4 regions of the Psychrobacter sp. JCM 18902 genome follow, and region 2 is predicted to be linked to each of the others. Evidence: predicted binding sites of a transcription regulator. Region 2 holds the regulator's gene; each other region holds the start of a gene.
What was found. The regulator PhoB, encoded in region 2, activates phosphate uptake and scavenging genes when phosphate is short. The targets are predictions, from matches to a motif close to TGTCATNAANCTGTCATAA.

Region 1: a site for PhoB is predicted at 2,662-2,680, ahead of JMY05_RS07810 (porin). Genes of this name have one in related genera too.
Region 3: a site for PhoB is predicted at 2,633-2,651, ahead of JMY05_RS06815 (inorganic phosphate transporter). Genes of this name have one in related genera too.
Region 4: a site for PhoB is predicted at 2,029-2,047, ahead of pstS (phosphate ABC transporter substrate-binding protein PstS). Genes of this name have one in related genera too.

What each region holds. Positions count from the first base shown of each region.
Region 1 is NZ_CAJHBK010000001.1:1,912,909-1,917,775, reverse strand. It holds gene JMY05_RS07815 (malate synthase G) at 1-2,085, shown strand, start outside; gene JMY05_RS07810 (porin) at 2,818-3,912, shown strand; gene JMY05_RS07805 (CTP synthase) at 4,108-4,867, shown strand, end outside.
Region 2 is NZ_CAJHBK010000001.1:2,346,828-2,351,694, forward strand. It holds gene JMY05_RS09655 (M23 family metallopeptidase) at 1-594, shown strand, start outside; gene phoR (phosphate regulon sensor histidine kinase PhoR) at 591-1,694, opposite strand; gene phoB (phosphate regulon transcriptional regulator PhoB) at 1,775-2,479, opposite strand; gene dtd (D-aminoacyl-tRNA deacylase) at 2,636-3,091, opposite strand; gene asd (archaetidylserine decarboxylase) at 3,204-4,040, shown strand; gene JMY05_RS09680 (DUF1287 domain-containing protein) at 4,328-4,867, opposite strand, start outside.
Region 3 is NZ_CAJHBK010000001.1:1,666,582-1,671,448, reverse strand. It holds gene JMY05_RS06825 (FFLEELY motif protein) at 1-162, opposite strand, end outside; gene JMY05_RS06820 (ATPase) at 416-2,044, shown strand; gene JMY05_RS06815 (inorganic phosphate transporter) at 2,684-4,291, shown strand; gene JMY05_RS06810 (aminotransferase class I/II-fold pyridoxal phosphate-dependent enzyme) at 4,399-4,867, opposite strand, start outside.
Region 4 is NZ_CAJHBK010000001.1:2,804,769-2,809,635, forward strand. It holds gene thiC (phosphomethylpyrimidine synthase ThiC) at 1-1,429, opposite strand, end outside; TPP riboswitch at 1,683-1,827, opposite strand; gene pstS (phosphate ABC transporter substrate-binding protein PstS) at 2,120-3,292, shown strand; gene pstC (phosphate ABC transporter permease subunit PstC) at 3,489-4,442, shown strand; gene pstA (phosphate ABC transporter permease PstA) at 4,534-4,867, shown strand, end outside.

The DNA.
Region 1 (4,867 bases), 430 kb from region 2:
AGTTATTGGTCAGGTTTTGAAAAAGTCATTAAAGAGTTTACGCCGCGCAATAAAGCATTGCTTGCAACTCGTGACAAGATTCAAGCGCAGATTGACCAGTGGCACCTGCAACATCCTGCCAAAGACGGCAATATTGATTATCCTGCTTACAAAGCATTCTTACAAGAGATTGGCTATCTGTTGCCAGAAGGCGATGATTTTAAAGTTAGCACAGAAAATGTCGATGACGAGATTGCTCATATTGCAGGCCCGCAGCTGGTCGTACCAGTACGTAATGCGCGCTACGCATTGAACGCAACCAACGCTCGTTGGGGCAGCTTGTATGATGCTTTATATGGTACTGACGTTATCAGTGACGAAAATGGTCAAGAAGCAAAAGGTGGCTACAACCCAACTCGCGGTGCTGCTGTCGTTGCTTATGCCAAACAATTCCTAGATGAAAACTTTGCCTTGGTGTCAGGTTCATATAACGATGCGACCGGCTTTAAAGTGGTCGATGGTAAGCTTAAAATTGTCCAAGGTGATAGCAGTACTGAGCTAAAAGATGCCGAAAAATTCGTTGGTTTCGTCGGTGATGCAGAAAGCCCAACGGGTATTTTATTAAAAAACAACGGTTTGCATGCAGAGATTCAAATAGATGCCAATCATCCAGTCGGTAAAGACGACCCTGCACATATCAAAGATGTGCTGCTTGAGTCAGCTATTACGGCAATTCAAGACTGTGAAGACTCAATCGCTGCCGTCGATGCAGAAGAAAAAGTGGAAGTGTATCGCAATTGGCTTGGTCTCATGAATGGTGATTTGATAGAAACCTTTGAAAAAGGTGGCAAAACCCGCACACGTCAGCAAAACCCAGATCGTGAATACACCACCCCAGATGGTGGTAAGCTTATCCTGCCAGGTCGTTCGTTATTGCTGATTCGTAACGTCGGTCACCTCATGCAAAACCCTGCAATATTGGTCGACTTGGGTGATGGTCAAGAACAAATATTTGAAGGCTTAATGGATGGCTTGATTACACCACTATTAACGCTCAATGACCTTAAAGGTAAAAATGCGCTATCGAATTCACGTAAAGGTTCAATGTATATCGTTAAACCAAAAATGCATGGTCCTGAAGAAGTAAAAATGGCCAACGATTTATTCAACGCAGTAGAAGACTTATTAGGCTTAGAGCGTAATACCATTAAAATCGGTATCATGGATGAAGAGCGCCGCATGACGGTCAACTTGAAAGAAGCCATCCGCCAAGCGAAAGAGCGTGTCATTTTCATCAACACAGGTTTCTTAGATCGTACTGGTGATGAGATGCATACCAGCATGAATGCAGGTCCATTTGTACCTAAGGGTGAGATGAAGTCACAAGTATGGCAGCCAGCTTATGAGCAGTGGAACGTTGATATTGGTTTAGAGACTGGTTTACAGGGTGTTGCTCAGATTGGTAAAGGCATGTGGGCGAAGCCTGACGAGATGAAAGAGATGATGGACACCAAAGCTGCACATCCTAAGTCTGGAGCCAGTACCGCATGGGTACCATCACCAACAGGGGCAACCTTGCACAGCATGCACTATCATCAAGTGAGTGTTGCTGAGGTACAAGACAGCCTAAAATCACGTGAGCGTGCCAGCTTAGACGACATTTTGACCATTCCATTAGCAAAAAATACCAATTGGACAGATGAAGAGAAACAGCAAGAGCTAGACAATAATGCTCAGGGCATCTTAGGATATGTTGTGCGTTGGGTCAACCAAGGCGTTGGTTGTTCTAAAGTACCGGATATCAATGATGTGGGTCTGATGGAAGACCGTGCGACTTTACGTATCTCAAGTCAACATATTGCCAACTGGTTGCATCACGATGTCGTGAGCGAGCAGCAAGTGATGCATACGATGAAGCGTATGGCAAAAGTAGTTGATGAGCAAAATGCAGGCGATAGCGACTATCAGACGATGGCAGATAGCTTTGACCACTCTTATGCCTTTAAAGCGGCCTGTGACTTAGTGTTTAAAGGTCGTGAGCAGCCGAGTGGTTATACTGAGCCATTATTGCATCAGGCACGTCTTGATCTAAAAGCAGGCTGCTAATATTGCGCAGGTTAATATTAGAATATGGCATACTTGACATTCTATTATAATACTGTCATGACTGACTAAGCTTCTTCTTGGTTTTTATACTTAATAAGGAGTCTGTAATAGCCATTGACTAAGGTTGTAGTCTGGAAACAAGAGCAGTAAAAATACCTTTTTTACTGTTCTTGTAGCAATTTTCCGATCTCAATTGTGACTGACAGTATGTCATAAACCACATTTATTATTTTTTATTAGCCGTACTTGTTAATGAACAAGTACGGCTTTATTTTTGTTAATGAAAGGGTATTCATTACGCTAGTTTCAAGTTCTTGGTAATTATATTAATCAATAGTATCTTTATCTATTTGAGCGGATAGGGATTTTTTTACAATGACCTACATTCTATAGTAGATATGGCATTCAACAAATACTGGGTTTAAAAATCTAAAAAAAATGTTGCAAATTATGTCAAAGTTGTTATGCTTGTATTCGAAGTATGAGTTTGGTAACGGATGTTACGCAACGGAGCGATAAAGACCTAAGATTACATGGCAGTTACTTTTTAATCGCAGTTATGTAAGTCATTGTTTTTTTCATCTTACTGTAATAGAACTTCGCCACACTTGTTTCTGACTAATCTCGGTAGCCAGTTACACATTATATCTTTGAGGATTTGTGACGATACCATTATGAGCACCAGCTAATCATAGCTAGCTTATTACTAAAATTGTAAAGTGGAGATACCCCATGAAAAAACTACTTTTAGCTACAGCAGTTGCTGCCTTATCTGTATCTGCAGCCAATGCAGCACCGACTATCTATGGTAAAGCTTTTGTAGCTGCTGATTATATCGATGTTGATTTTGATGGTCGTGCTGTTGCTGACAACAGCAAGGTTAATTATGGTGAAGATCAAGTAGAGATTAATTCTCATGCTTCACGTCTAGGTTTTAAGGGCTCTGAAGCCATGACTGCCAATACTGATGTTATCTATCAGTTAGAGTACGGCACAAGTGTCACTGGTGATAACGCTACTTTTACTAACCGTGATACATTCCTTGGTTTAAACAACAAGCAGTTCGGTGAGTTCCGTGCTGGTAAAAACCAATCAACGCTAGCTCGTATTGATAACGTTGTTGTTAACCAAGGTTACTGGGATAACCTAGGTCAAACTGAAAACGAAAGTGAAACAGTTGCAGCATTAAATATGGCTGACAGTAATCGTCTTGCAAGCTCAATCATTTGGACTGCACCTAAGTACAATGGTCTACCGTTACAACTGTCTGCAATGTACAGCTCTAATGATGTAGATGGCGATAACTCTGATGATGCAGGTTTCGGCGTTGCAATGATGTTTGACCAAGGTACTGGCTTCACTGCTGGTGTGGCTTATGACAAAGACCAAAACATCAATGGTGATATCATCCGTGGTACTGCTACTGTAGATCTAGCCAAGTTTATGGCAGCACCTGTAATGCTAGGCGCGCTATATCAAGTAGCTGACTATAATGGTTCTTCTGATAAAGAGAAAGGTTTCGTTATTAGTGGCGAGATGGGGTTAACTAACTTTGCCCGTCCAGCGTCTGTATACGCACAGTACAACAATACTACTAACTTAAATGGTTTTGACAACTCTGATTCAGATCAAATCGTTGTTGGTGGTAAATACTTCTATAAAGACAATATCATTGCTCATGCCTATGCAGGCTTAAATAAAGCTGATAATGTTAACTATAGATATAACACTAATATTAAAGATATTTATAACGATGATATCATGGCTGACGCAAGAGGCGATGCAGAAGTATTGGTAGTTGGTACTGGTCTAGAATACAAATTCTAATCTAAGCATTAGAATCTGATTATAAAAACTCATCCTTCGGGGTGAGTTTTTTTTGTTATATCCTTTTTGAGTGGGTAGTGCGTTATAATAGCTAAGTACTAAAAATTGAATGTTTCAAAGAGTTTATGCTTTTGCCCTATATTTTTTGACGTATTTTTAGTAAAATCCTTCTTTACCAATTACCGACAGAGTACTATGACCAAGTTTATATTTGTGACCGGTGGGGTAGTGTCCTCACTAGGAAAAGGTATCACCGCAGCCTCTCTTGCAGCGGTCTTAGAAGCCCGTGGCGTGACCGTCACGATGACCAAGATGGATCCGTACATCAACGTCGATCCAGGTACGATGAGCCCATTCCAGCATGGCGAAGTATTCGTCACCGAAGATGGTGCAGAGACTGATTTAGATTTGGGTTACTATGAGCGCTTCTTACGCCATTCAAAAATGAGTAAGAGTAATAACTTTACTAGTGGTCGTATCTATCAAAACGTTCTAAATAAAGAGCGCCGTGGTGAATATCTTGGTGGTACAGTACAAGTTATTCCACATATCACTGATGAAATTAAGAGTAAAATCTTAGCCAGTGGTGAAGGTTATGATATCGCCATTATTGAGATTGGCGGTACCGTTGGTGACATCGAATCGTTACCATTTATGGAAGCCGTCCGCCAAATGCAAGTAGAGCTTGGTCGCAATAGAGCCATGCTGATGCATTTGACGCTCGTACCTTATATTGCTAGTGCAGGCGAAACCAAAACCAAGCCAACGCAGCATTCAGTAAAAGAGCTACGTTCTATCGGTTTGCAGCCTGATATATTGATTTGCCGCTCTGATCACCACATCTCGCAAGACAACCGTCGCAAAATAGCGCTGTTCACCAATGTGGAAGAGCGTGCGGTTATTATGTGTGAAGATGCGCAAAGTATTTATCAGATTCCACGCACGCTTCATGAGC
Region 2 (4,867 bases):
GATAGCAGTAACCCGCAATCAAAGAGAAAGAAAAAGCCGACCTTTTTAAGCCGTGTACTCAGTGTACTCATGAAAGCGGTCGTATTGTTGATGCTATTATTTGTATTTGATAGGCTCTTACCCAGTATCAGCCAACAAACTCAGTCATTTGTGATGGCAAAATGGCAACAGCTCAGTTTATTACAGCAAGAACTACCGACGGAAAACAGCTTACCCAGTCCACTTCCAGAGCAACATCTAACAGATACATGGGGCGCTGCACGCAGTCAAGGTCGCAGTCATGAAGGTATCGATATCTTTGCCGCACGAGGCACACCAATACGAGCCACAACACAAGGCATCGTCAGCAAAGTTGGTGAAAATACGTTAGGCGGTCGTGTGGTGGTCGTGGTTGGACCAGGAGGCGCAGGGCATTATTATGCGCATTTAGAAGATTGTGCAGATATTAGTCCAAACGACTGGGTTAATGTAGGCGATATCATCGGCTACGTCGGCGACAGTGGCAATGCAAAAGGTACGCCGCCGCACGTCCATTACGGGATTTATATCAATGGCAGTGCAGTGAACCCCTATCCACTTTTACAAAAATATTAGGGTATCGCAGCTGATCTAATGTGGGCAGCTGGGAAAACCATACTGAACGTCGAGCCTACCCCTTCTACTGATTCAATTTGTAAATTGGCTTCATGCTGATACAAGACGTGTTTAACGATTGCCAAACCTAGCCCTGTGCCGCCAGTCGCCCGACTACGACCTTTATCAATACGATAAAAGCGCTCCGTCAACCGTGCGATATGCTCAGGTGCAATACCAATACCGTTGTCTTCGACGGCAAATCGGCAACCTTCTGACGTTTTTGTCCAGCTAATGGCGATATTACCGCCCTTGGGCGTGTATTTGATGGCATTAATCACCAGATTAGAAAGCGCACTATTTAGATACATCTCTGAGCCATATAGTCCGTCATAAGTGTCTATCTGCAAGTGAATGGTATGCCCATATTCTTGATTGTACGCTTGCGCATCATCATAAACATGGGTCAGCAGCTTGGTCATGTCAATATAGTTAAGCTCGTGGGTTTCTTCGATTTCGATGCGAGATAACAGCAATAAGTCATTCACAATTCTATTCATACGCGCAGTCTGTTGGCTCATCAGCTCAAACCCGCGCTTCCAATGCGGCGGCATATCTGGCTGATCCGAAAAATTTTCTAGATAACCCATCATGACGGTCAACGGTGTGCGTAACTCATGCGAGACATTCGCCACAAAATCGCGGCGCATCTCTTCTAAATGATGCAAGCGCGTCACATCATAAATGATGAGCAGCTTCTCATCGCCAAAAGGCGTGAGCTCACACTTTAGATAACGCTTGGGCGCGCGCCACGAGACAATGTGTACACCATCCTGAGCACCATCGTTAGGGTTGATCGTTGCCTGATAATACTGACGAAATTCAGGCGCACTAATAAAGTCAAAAATGCACTTACCTTTATCTGACAACTGTAACAACATTAAATCTTCGGCGGCCTGATTCCACCATTCAAGCCCATCATCGTCATTGAGCAAAACCACCGCATCTCGCAATGCGCGTAGTGCGCTTCTAATTTTTTTGAGTTGATCCGTTGTATTCTGCTGAGTTGCTAGCAGTGACTTATTTTGTTGGTCGCCTTGAGCCGATATTAGGGTGTTCATCCATCATCCTTATCACTATTCGCCGTTTTTCACTGTGCTGCGATTAACATGCTGCTTTTATAGCGAATAAAAACCGTCAGTTAAATTGGTTCAATAAAGCTAGAAAATCGATAGCCTGTCCCACGTACTGTCTGTATCAACGTATCACATTGATGCGGTCGTAATAATGTCCGCAAACGTTTGATATGCACATCAATGGTTCTATCTTCGATATATACATTACCGCCCCATACTTGGTCTAGCAGCTGCGTCCGCGTATAGGCACGCTCTGGATGACTCATAAAAAATGCCAGTAATCGATATTCCGTAGGACCAACATCAACCACTTTACCAGCCGCTGTCACCCGCTGACTTTTGGGATCAAGGCTCAGATTGCCGATTTCGATAGATTTATCACTACTGAGCGCGTTACTACGCCGCAATACTGCTTTGATTCTAGATATCAACTCACGTGTCGAAAAAGGCTTGGTCATATAATCATCAGCACCAGCATCGAGGCCATGCACCTTGCTGTCCTCTTCACTTTTAGCCGTCAACATAATGACTGGTATCTCAGCAAGTAGCTCATCGTTTTTGAGCAATCGGCAAAAATCAATGCCACTTTTATCGCCGGGTAGCATCCAATCTAGCAAAATCAGCGCAGGGCGGTGATCGACCACTTGTTGGTGCGCCTCAGATACATCCGCTGCCTGCAGACTATCAAATCCCGCCATCTCTAGCGTCATGACGATCATTTCACGAATCGCCGGTTCATCTTCAACAATCAAAATTTGCTCATTATACATACGGCATTCTCAGTGTTAGAGGACAACATTTGGCTGACAAAAAAGGCGATAAATGCTCGCCTGCTGCTCTCTATTAAACGGGGTAATTATGACAGTTTAATGACATTCAACTTTTAAGCGGTTCATAGGTCTCGTGACGGCTAATGCTTAGTTTACTCAATTCACTTCTAACAAGAAATTCAATGGCCCATCATTGACGCTCGACACTTGCATATTAGCGCCAAACTGACCAGTTGCCACGTTTGAATGTTGCGTGTTGGCATAGGCGACCAATTGCGCAAACAATGCTTGAGCCGCATCAGGTGCCATCGCACCACCAAAGTCAGGGCGACGACCCTTGTCTGTTTTTGCCATTAGCGTAAACTGTGATACCAATAATAGTCCGCCACCAACTTGCTGGACATTTTTATCCAGTTTGCCGTACTTGGCAGGATCATCATCATTGTCAAAAATACGATAGGTGAGGATTTTATCTACCATGCGCTGGGCGCTTGTTAGGTCGTCATCAGGCCCTAAACCAATATAAGCCAATATGCCTTGCTCAATCGTACCAACACACTGCGCATCGACGGTGACACTAGCACGGCGTACGCGCTGTATAAGTGCTTTCATTTACGGATTCCTTACCAATTATGCCCATACAATAATACGCCGTCCATGATAAAATACGGCCATTCTCTTGCTTATTAATTATTACATCACACCCTATTTTGGTAGCCTCATTATGAATGTATTCACTACTTTACAACAGCTTGTCCCGCAGCAGCAACTGAGTAAAGTTGCTGGGCGTCTAGCCGCTAGCCGCCATCCTTATGTTAAACGCACGTTTATCCGTAGCTTTGCTAAAGCCTATAACGTCAGCTTGGACGAGTATGAGCGCCAAAGTCTCAACGCCTATGAGAGCTTTAACGATTTTTTTACTCGTGAGCTAAAAGAAGACGCGCGCCCTATCGACATGACGCCTCATGGTATCGTCAGTCCTGCCGATGGTATTATCTCGCAGTTGGGTCAAATTGACGACCATAAATTGCTCCAAGCAAAAGGTCGCTATTATGACGTTGGTCAACTGCTTGCTGACAGTGAAGATGGCCGCTATTTTGCGGATGGCAGTTTTGCGACGGTTTATCTTGCGCCCAGTAACTATCACCGTGTACATATGCCCTTCGCCGGTACTCTAACCAAAACCCGTTATGTACCGGGCACGCTGTTTTCGGTCAACAATACTACGGCGGCGAACGTGCCGGACTTATTTGCGCGTAATGAACGCTTGGTTTGTCTGTTTGATACAGAATATGGCAAAGCAGCGGTGGTGATGGTTGGGGCGATGATTGTCGCTGGTATCGAAACAGTGGCGACTGGTAAAATTGCCCGCACTGATGATATTCAAGAAGCTGAGCACAATATGAGCTTTAAGAAAGGCGACGAGCTGGGTCGTTTTTATTTAGGCTCAACCGCAATTGTCATTCTACCAAAAGGCGCAAAAGCGGATTGGCAAGACAGTATGAAAGCCGATAGTGTGGTAAAAATGGGACAGCTATTGGGTGTCGCTAACACCCTATAGGCAAGCGATTTAACGACTCAAAAAAGCTCAGATCAGCATCCTAATCTATGTTGAACTGAGCTTTTTATTGTGGGTAATTATCTTATCGCAACATATTAGGGCGTGTCATCAATTAGCACATGAATACATTTAGTGGTCTTAAAATGGCTAAATTTTGCTAAACATCGTCAGAAATTTTGTCAATATGTTCATATTAACGACAATTTCTTCCTTGTTTATCTACAATTTTTCTCATTTTAAGCCTCACAATCTAATTGATGACACACCCTAGTTAATAATGAAAGTAGTTAATAACGAAAGTGTTTGAGAATAGGATAAGCAAATAAGATATTTTCTTCTTGCGTGCCGCGTCCGATATTGTGAATAATCAGCGGTGTACCATCCGCAGCGACTTTATCGGAGACGATACCTGTATGCGGCAAATTACCATTCGGTAGCCGCCACGTCACCACATCCCCTGCTTGAAAACTGGCTTTATCAGTCGTCGATAATGTCTTTGCGTGACGCGCAAAAAACACTTCAAGATTGGGCACTCGGCGATGATCGATATTCTTGTCGGTTGATTTGAGCCCCCAAGTCTTTGGATAAGCCGACCAATTTGACTTCATATCATGGTTGACTAATTGCTGTAGATCTATATTTTGCAAGCGATAAGCACGGACGATAACATCGGTACAGACGCCAGTTTCTATCGGCACATCGCCACGCGGAAAATCCAACTTGCGGTAAGCAGGATCATAGCTAGTGGTAATGCCGATCTGTTTTTTGGCATCGTGCGCCAGTTTATCACCATTACTAATAGGTGCGGCAGCCTGAGTTAGTTGCGC
Region 3 (4,867 bases), 680 kb from region 2:
CTGATTTTGAGGTTGCTCGAACAAGTCTTTGTGAGTGTTCTGAATACGATCTCGTTGCCAAGATTGCACCTCACTAAGTTTGGCATTTAATGGCAAATTTTCATGATAAGGCAGTGCCCAAAAACGGTTCAAATGTTGTTGTAAGTCGGCTAAAGAGGCCATGGTCAGTAAACCTGCATAAAAGTAAAGAGGGTTAAAAGGTTGCGAATAAAAAGCTCAGGATAAACCGTGTTTTATACTTTTGGTTTTTGTATTTATAGAGCGTGATTACAGCATGTGTCTGAGATTGTGTTCACCTTAAAAGAAAATAAAGCAGAATACAAATGTCAAACTGTTACATAGCAGCGTTATTTACCGAATTGCTGCAATGCTATGATGACGCTAACACGCTTTCAATCATAGGATGATGACAGTTATGAGCAAAAATAATAAGACGACTGAATCCACCGCACCACAAGCGCTAAGTGCGCGATTTAGTGAGCAGATTGTTGATGAACGCCTAACCCCCAATCCCTTAAGCCAGTTTTCTATGGACAAAGATGCACTGAGATTGGCACTGGTCACGGCCCAATATGCTCTACGAGCAACGCGGCAACAGACGCCGCCAACCCTCAATAAACCAACAGGGCTATTGGTATTGGTCAATGGTATGGAGCAGGCAGGCAAGGGCACTGCTGTTAAGCAATTGCGCCAATGGGTAGATCCTCGACTACTTAAAGTTGAGGCAACCGTTGGTGATTGTCCCTTAGCGTATCAGCCGATTTGGCAGGCACATACCAAGGCATTACCCCGTCATGGCGATGTGATGGTTTATTTTGGCAACTGGTATGCTGACCTGCTTTATAACGTCATGCGTATGGCAACGTCAGACAACGACAAGACGTTGCCGATTGCGCAATGGCAAGCATATTTACAGCAGCAGCTTATTAAGCTACAAGCATTCGAACAAGACCTAGCTGCCAATCAAACCCGACTGCTTAAATGCTGGTTCCATGTCGATATCGAAACATTGCAAGCGCGATTGAATGACGATGAAGCCGATCCGCAGTTTTTATACCAAATTGACTGGAATAGTAAAAAAGTTATCGAAACCTTTAATCAAGTGGCTACCGTTCTGCTACGCCAGCAAGATGATTGGATCATCATTGATGGTGATAACAAGTCAGATGCGGCTGACCATTTTTGCCATGAAGTGCTACAAGCGATGCAAACCGCGCTAATGAGTAGTAAAAGAAATACAGTACAAACCTCTGATAAGTCAAAGGCTAAGAAGCAAGTTCAGCAAGCACTCAAATCAGCAAAGTTTGAACCTGTAAAAATTCCTAACTTTTTAAAAGATATCGATGAGGCAGAGATTGATAAGTCGGACTACCGTGATGCGTTAGTAGAAAAACAAGTTCGCCTTGCCCAATTGCTGCGTGCGCGCAAAGGGCGTCATATCGTTTTTGCCTTTGAAGGAATGGACGCTGCTGGCAAAGGTGGCGCGATTAAAAGATTGGTTGCGCCGCTCGACCCACGCGAGTATCAAATTTATAATGTCAGTGCGCCAATGCTGTATGAGCTGCAACATCCTTATCTATGGCGTTTTTGGACCAAACTTCCGAACGAGCAAACCGACCGTATTAGCCGTATTGCCATTTTTGATCGGACTTGGTATGGGCGCGTTTTGGTTGAGCGCATTGAGGGTTTTGCCACGGATGAGGAATGGCAGCGTGCTTACGATGAAATCAATCGCTTTGAGGCGGATTTAGCCGCGGCGGGGACAATCGTTATCAAATACTGGTTGGCTATCGATAAAAAAGAACAGCTTAAACGTTTTGAGGCACGTCAAAAGACACCGCACAAGCAGTTTAAGCTGACGGACGATGACTGGCGCAACCGTGATAAATGGTCGGATTATGTGCAGTCTGCGGCGGATATGCTGGCACGTACCGATACAGAGTACGCACCGTGGTGCGTCATCGCGACCAATGAGAAGCGTCAAGCACGTTTGGATGTTTTAGATCATGCGATTAAGCAACTATCAGCGGTGTGTGGCAGCTGATATGTGATTGGTCATTCAATTAGGTAGCTGGTTACAAAGCGCCATAATTATATATTTAACGTTAAATAAATTCAGGGAAAGAGAGTATAATGCGGCGTTACAGCAGGATGTTTTCTAACACATATGCTGGCAGTTACAAATCTTGCAATATCATCATGCATTATGCGCTTATATTTAATATAATAGGCGCGTAATAGCTCCTGCTGTGCACGAAACTCACTGAGTGAGTAGCGTGTTTTTATCCTTTGACACAGACATTTTAATCACTCTGGTTAATAAGTTTGGCAAAGGTTCTTACAATAGCAGTTATTAGAACCAAAATTATGACTACGACATCTCTAAGCCGCAAGCTGCTGTAATCAGACGATTTGGCAATATTCCTTGCGGCTTTGTGACATATTGAGTGATGTGTTTTATCTTATTTACTGCCTTTACGTAAAATAAAATACGAGTAAATAAAAGGTAAGCGCTAGGGTAGAGCACCAAGATAGCAGTAAGAAAAACCGTTTTTTAGCAAGCATATTGCGCGTTTCATATACGTTATATTAATGTCAGAAGCTATCACGAGCATTATTAATAGCCGCGCAATGTCATCAACCGCCTATAATTTCAATCAGCTTACGCAGGACGTATCAACGTATGGGTATTAGCAACAGTTCTACAGAGCCAGTCAAATCAGTCGGTTCTATGAGAATAAATCTATTTTTTGCCATTTTACTGATTGCGATGACCGCCTACTTTTTGTGGTGGGGTCTAGATTACACGATGCGTCAACAGACGACGCTATTTATTGTGGCCACTGCTTTTGGTGTCTTTATGGCATTCAATATTGGTGGTAACGATGTCGCCAACTCCTTTGGTACCTCAGTAGGTGCAGGGACGTTGACTATCCCACAGGCACTGGGTATCGCAGCGATATTTGAAGTGTCCGGAGCCGTCCTGGCAGGTGGTGAAGTCACCGATACCATTCGAAGCGGCATTGTCGATTTAGATGGTCTTTCAGTAACGCCCAACCAATTCATTTATGTCATGCTGTCAGCGCTCATCGCTGCCGCATTTTGGCTGTTATTTGCCACCAAAAAGGGTCTGCCCGTTTCGACCACGCACGCCATTATTGGCGGCGTTGTTGGTAGCTCTATTGTATTAGGTATCACGTTAGGTGGTACTGAAATGGCATTATCAACGGTGAATTGGAGTACGATTGGCACCATCGCGATTTCTTGGGTATTATCACCGCTATTGGGCGGCGTTTTGTCCTATGTGTTATATGGACAGATTAAGAAAAACATCATTGAGTATAATGATAGAACAGAGGCGCACATTGCGACTTTGAAAGGCGACAAAAAAACCTTAAAACAAAACCACAAAGAGTTTTTGGACGGTTTAACAGAATCAGAACAGCTGGCTTATACGTCAGCGATGTTACGTGATCAAGAAATCTACAAAGATGATGATTGCGATGTTGAAGATTTAGAGACTGACTACTATAAACAGCTTTATGAGATTGAAAATGAACGCAGCAACCTTGATACGCTAAAAGCGTTGAAGCAATGGGTGCCTATCATTGCAGCTGCAGGCGGCGCGGTCATGGCCTCTTTGGTCATCTTTAAGGGTCTAAAGAATGTCAATAATGGCATGACGACGCTGCAAGGCTTTTTAATCATGGGTATGATCGCGGCGCTGGTGTGGCTTGCGACCTTTATCTATACCAAGAGTATCCGCGGTAAACATAAAGAGGATTTGACCAAAGCGACGTTTATTATGTTTAGCTGGATGCAAGTCTTTACCGCCTCTGCTTTTGCCTTTAGCCACGGCTCAAACGATATTGCCAATGCAGTCGGTCCTTTTGCCGCGATTATGGATGTTATCCGTACCAATAGCATCGCAACTGAAGCCGCTGTACCGCCTGCGGTCATGCTGACCTTTGGTGTTGCGCTTATCGTTGGTCTTTGGTTCATTGGTAAAGAAGTCATTCAAACGGTTGGTACAAATTTGGCAAAAATGCATCCCGCTTCTGGTTTTTCAGCTGAATTGGCTGCGGCTGCAGTGGTTATGGGCGCATCAACCATGGGTCTGCCCGTCTCAAGTACGCATACGCTAGTTGGCGCGGTACTTGGTATCGGTATTGTCAATAGAGACACCAATTGGGCGTTGATGAAACCTATCGGTTTGGCATGGATCATTACTCTTCCTGCAGCAGCGGCAATGTCTGCAATCAGTTATATCATTTTGGTCAATATTTTTTAAAATGTACGCTTATTAAGTCTTATTTAACGTTATTTATAAGCACATTTCAAATAAAAAACGCTTCTCAGCATCATGCCGATAAGCGTTTTTTTATGTCAAATTAAGGTCTATTCGGTACCAAATTGTTTGCGCTTTTTGGCAAAGAAGCGATCTAAGCGGTCCATGGCATCTTCTAAATCATGTAGGTTTGGCAAAAATACCAAGCGGAAATGATCGGGCTTATCCCAGTTAAAGCCTGTTCCTTGCACCATTAAGACATTTTCCTCAACAAGCAAATCCATCATAAATGCCATATCATCTTCGATAGGGTAAACATCAGGGTCCATCTTTGGAAAGCAATAAAACGCGCCTTGTGGCATGGTACAAGAGATACCTTTTATCGCATTAAGCCGTGACACAGCCATTTCACGCTGCTTATATAAGCGCCCACGCTCTGACGTGAGCTCTTTCATGCTTTGATAGCCGCCCATCGCGGTTTGAATGGCATACTGACCTTGGACGTTGGAACACAAGCGCATAGACGCTAACATGTCCAAGCCTTCGATAAAGTCAGTGGCATGGTGCTTTTTGCCAGAT
Region 4 (4,867 bases), 460 kb from region 2:
TATAAAATGGTGCGTCGGCACAAACTTCTAATTGCAAGTCCATATTCTCTTTAATACGGTTCATTGCTACGTGACCGGGACCTTCAATCATGACCTGTACGTCATGCTTCCACGCCACTTGGGTCAACTCGCCAAGGGTACGCAGCTCACCAAATTGCGCCTCGTCATTGGCATCTTGCAAACAGCCTGGACGTAAGCCATCGCCTAGACTAAACGCCACATCGTACTGCTTCATGATTTCACATATATCTTCAAAATGAGTATATAAAAAGCTCTCTTTATTATGAAACATGCACCACTGCGCCATGATAGATCCGCCACGCGAGACGATGCCCGTTAAGCGTCCAGCAGTTAGCGGCACGTACTCTAATAAAACACCCGCATGGATAGTAAAGTAATCGACACCTTGTTCGGCTTGCTCAATCAGCGTATCGCGGAATATCTCCCACGTTAAATCTTCAGCCACGCCATCGACTTTTTCTAGCGCTTGGTAAATCGGTACAGTACCAATCGGCACTGGCGAGTTACGAATCAGCCATTCGCGCGTTTCGTGAATATGATTGCCAGTCGACAAATCCATGATGTTATCCGCACCCCAACGCGTGGCCCACGTCATTTTAGACACCTCTTCATCGATAGAAGAACCTAACGCTGAGTTACCGATATTTGCGTTGATTTTCACCAAGAAATTGCGTCCGATAATCATCGGTTCAGATTCTGGGTGGTTGATGTTGTTTGGGATAATTGCGCGACCTGTAGCTACTTCACTCCGCACAAACTCAGGAGTGATAACCGTCGGCGTATTAGCACCAAAGTTTTCACCGTCATGTTGACGCATATCGGTCAGCTCATGCTGTTTTTGCGTTTCGCGAATGGCGATGTATTCCATCTCAGGGGTAATGATGCCGCGACGAGCATAATGCATTTGCGTGACGTTGCCAGCTTTGCCATCGACATCTTTGGCGCGGCGTGGTTTGTCGATATGAGCAAATCGTAGATTGGCAGTGCTGATATCGCGGGCGCGTGCCATTCCGTAAGAGCTAGACAGTCCGCTTAATTGCTCGGTATCACCGCGCTCAGCAATCCAGCCTTCACGCAGCTTTGGTAAGCCTTTGGTCAAATCAATCTCGACGTTGGGATCGGTATAAACGCCAGAGGTGTCATAGACATAAAATGGTGGGTTCTGTTTCCATTCGTTTTCAGAAACGCCTTGCACAGGGGTAGGATCAAGCGTGATTTCACGCATGGGTACTTGAATATCGGATCTAGAGCCTTCGATATAAACTTTACGGGAGGCGGGGAGAATGCGGTGTAAGTCGCGAGCGTCTTCTTCAAAGCGCGCATCACTGGCACTGCGGTGAGCAGGGGTTTTTAACGCATCTGTCTTAGAAGGTTTTTGAGAAGGAGAAGTGGCTAATAAAGTTGTCATATGCTGTCCTAGCGTGTTGGTTTTTGAATAAAAGCAACACCGCCAGTAGCTGCGGGGGTAGCATCTGTGATCCAGACAAATTCAGCTCATGAGCATCATTCGCGACTAAAACTGAAGGATATAGTCGTGAATAATACTCATCAAATGTTGGACGCAGCTTTATATCAGTCTTCACTACTTAATAGTACATCACGCACATTAAGATAGTAATGAGGATAAAAAAGGCATTTCTGCACGTCCTTTGCCATAAATAACAAAGTGCTTAAGACTTCCCTGCGTCGGTACTAACCGCATCAGGTTCGGCGGGTGATCTCTCAGCGAATGTATAAAGGCGACTACTTTAATAAAGCAAGTTTAGTAAAGCGAGCCAATAATACACCGCACCCCGAGTCTGTCAGTGTTGTAAATCAACTCAATACTAACAAAGTTCTGCAATGAGGGCTAATGATATTTGAATGAAAACATCAGACTTTGAGTTTGCTGTTCGGTCTGGTTATGAGCACAGATTCTTAGTAATAGTTATCAAAATTACTCGATATTACTGGTATTTAGAATACTTATCTAAATATTATGTAAAGCGAATGAAAGATTCCAGAGGTTGTCATTAAACTGTCATAAAGATTTGGCAAGATAGCACGCATATCACAAACAAATACTTTTTGTATCGTTGTTAAACTTTAGGAGTCCTACATGCGTTATTCGTTATTAGCAGTGGCCGTTAGTTGTACATTAATGCTTACGGCATGTAATAAATCGACTGAAACGACAGAGCCAGCTGCTGATACTAGCAGTAGTGCCGCTACCACGGCTGAAACAACCACTCAGAATCAGGCAACGCCTTCTGCTGATACAGGTTTTAAATCTGCTGAAAATATCGCAATGAATATCACGGGTGCAGGTGCATCGTTCCCGCAGCCTATCTATGCCAAATGGTCTTATGACTACAATGCTGCTACTGGTGGCCAAGTCAACTATCAATCTATTGGCTCATCTGGCGGTATCAAACAAATTCAGTCAAAAACCGTCGATTTTGGTGCTTCTGATGCGCCGATGACGCCTGAAGAGCTAGACGAAGCGGGCTTGATTCAGTTTCCGACGGTCATCGGCGGCGTTGTTCCAATCGTCAACATTGACGGTGTCGAGCCGGGTGCGTTGAAATTAGACGGTGCAATGTTAGCAGACATCTATTTGGGTAAGATTAGTAACTGGAATGATCCTGCGATCAAAGCCATGAACCCAGATTTAACACTACCTGATGCTGCTATTACTACCGTATTCCGCTCAGATGGTTCAGGTACGACGTTTAACTTCACAGATTATCTAGCTAAAGTTTCACCAGATTGGAAAGACACAGTTGGTGTTGATAAAACCGTTAAGTGGCCAACGTCTGCGACTGGTGCAGGTGGTAAAGGTAACGAAGGCGTTTCAAGCTACGTCAACCGTATGAAAAACTCTATCGGCTACGTTGAGTATGCTTACGCTAAGCAAAACAATATGTCACATACGGCACTGAAAAACGCAGCTGGCAACATTGTTCAGCCCTCTGCTGAGACATTTGCAGCAGCTGGTGATATCGACTGGTCACAACAAGAAGGCTTTTATAAAGTCATCACTAACTCTGAGACGGATCAAGCATGGCCTATCGCTGCTGCTACTTTCATCTTAGTGCATAAGCAACCAGAGAATCCTCAGCAAGTCGCTGGTGTATTGAACTTCTTTGATTGGGCTTATACCCAAGGTGATGACGATGCCATGGCACTCGATTACGTACCATTCTCTGATGCAGCGGTTGCCTTATTCAAGGAAAAATGGAACGAGGTAAAAGGCAGTGATGGACAGCCTGTTTATAAGCCTGCTCAGTAACCTGTTTCTGCTAAATATTCTTTAATACCTTGTCAGTGCCTTACTAGTCCCTTTCGAGTTATCCTCTCGAATAACTATTCTCCGGTAGTTATTTGAGAGGTTTTATCACAGCAAATTTGATGACAAGTTTGTTGTGATAAAACCGAATGAATGCTTCTACTATTTTGACTTGATTCTATTTAATGCTGAGACACTTATGAATGATTTAAGGTCCCAACTGGCTAAACAAAAGCGCTATGACTTATTGTTTGTGAATGCTACTAAGGCTTTTGCCATACTGGTACTCTTATCGTTGGGCGGCATTTTAGTCTCCTTGATTATCGGAGCATGGCCGAGCATTCAGGCATTTGGTCTTGGATTTTATACCAGTAATAATTGGGATACGGTCGCCAATGAATACGGGGCTCTTGCCCCTATTTATGGCACGCTAGTAACGTCATTTATAGCTATTCTCATTGCAGTACCAATCAGTTTTGGCATTGCCATATTTTTGACCGAGATGTGCCCAACCTTCCTCAAAAAACCACTTGGTATCGCCATTGAGCTATTGGCTGGTATTCCTTCTATCATTTACGGTATGTGGGGATTGTTTGTATTTGCGCCTTTCTTCGGTGATCACATTCAGCCTTGGTTCATTGAACACGTCGGTCCACTACCCATCATTGGTAAGCTATTTACGGGCGCGCCAATGGGACTGGGGATGTTTACGGCATCCCTTGTACTTGCCATCATGATCATTCCATTTATCGCCGCCACCATGCGCGATGTTTTTTCGGTCGTGCCAGACCTGCTTAAAGAATCAGCATATGGTATGGGCGCAACGACGTGGGAAGTTATGTTCAAGATTATTTTGCCGTATACCAAAGCTGGCGTGGTTGGTGGCGTGATCTTAGGACTGGGTCGGGCATTGGGTGAGACGATGGCAGTGACTTTCTTGATTGGTAATGCGTTCAATATCAGTCCAAGTCTCTTTACCTCTGGTGTCACCATTACCTCAGCTTTAGCCAACGAGTTTGCCGAAGCGTCGAGTGAGCTACATTTGGCTTCTTTATTACATTTAGGCTTAATCTTATTTGTCATCACCTTCATTGTGCTATCTCTAGCAAAACTCATGCTCATGCGCATGGATCACAAGGCAGGCAATCGGTAGTCGTTTGATAATCTCGATAGGTCTTTTACGGATTTATTGGACATCAATAAACATTGATAGATATTGATAAAAGATATGGGAAATAAATAGTATGGCTGCTAACAATGCGATCAATGCACCACTACCGACTCAGCCAAACAGTGCTAGCCGCTACAATCGAAGCCTTTATAACAAGCGCCGTTTGACCAACAAGTTAGGTCTAGGCTTTGCCATGTCGGCGATGGTTTTTGGACTATTTTGGTTGTTTTGGATTTTGTTGACGCTCTTTGTGGAAGGCTTTCAAGGTATTGTACAGCTGCCTATTTTTACTGCTGATACACCGCCACCGATGAGTGCGGGCGGGCTGCGTAACGCCATTGTCGGTTCAGTAATGCTCGCGTTTTCAGGATTGTTTATCGGTGCACCTATTGGCCTCATGACAGGTA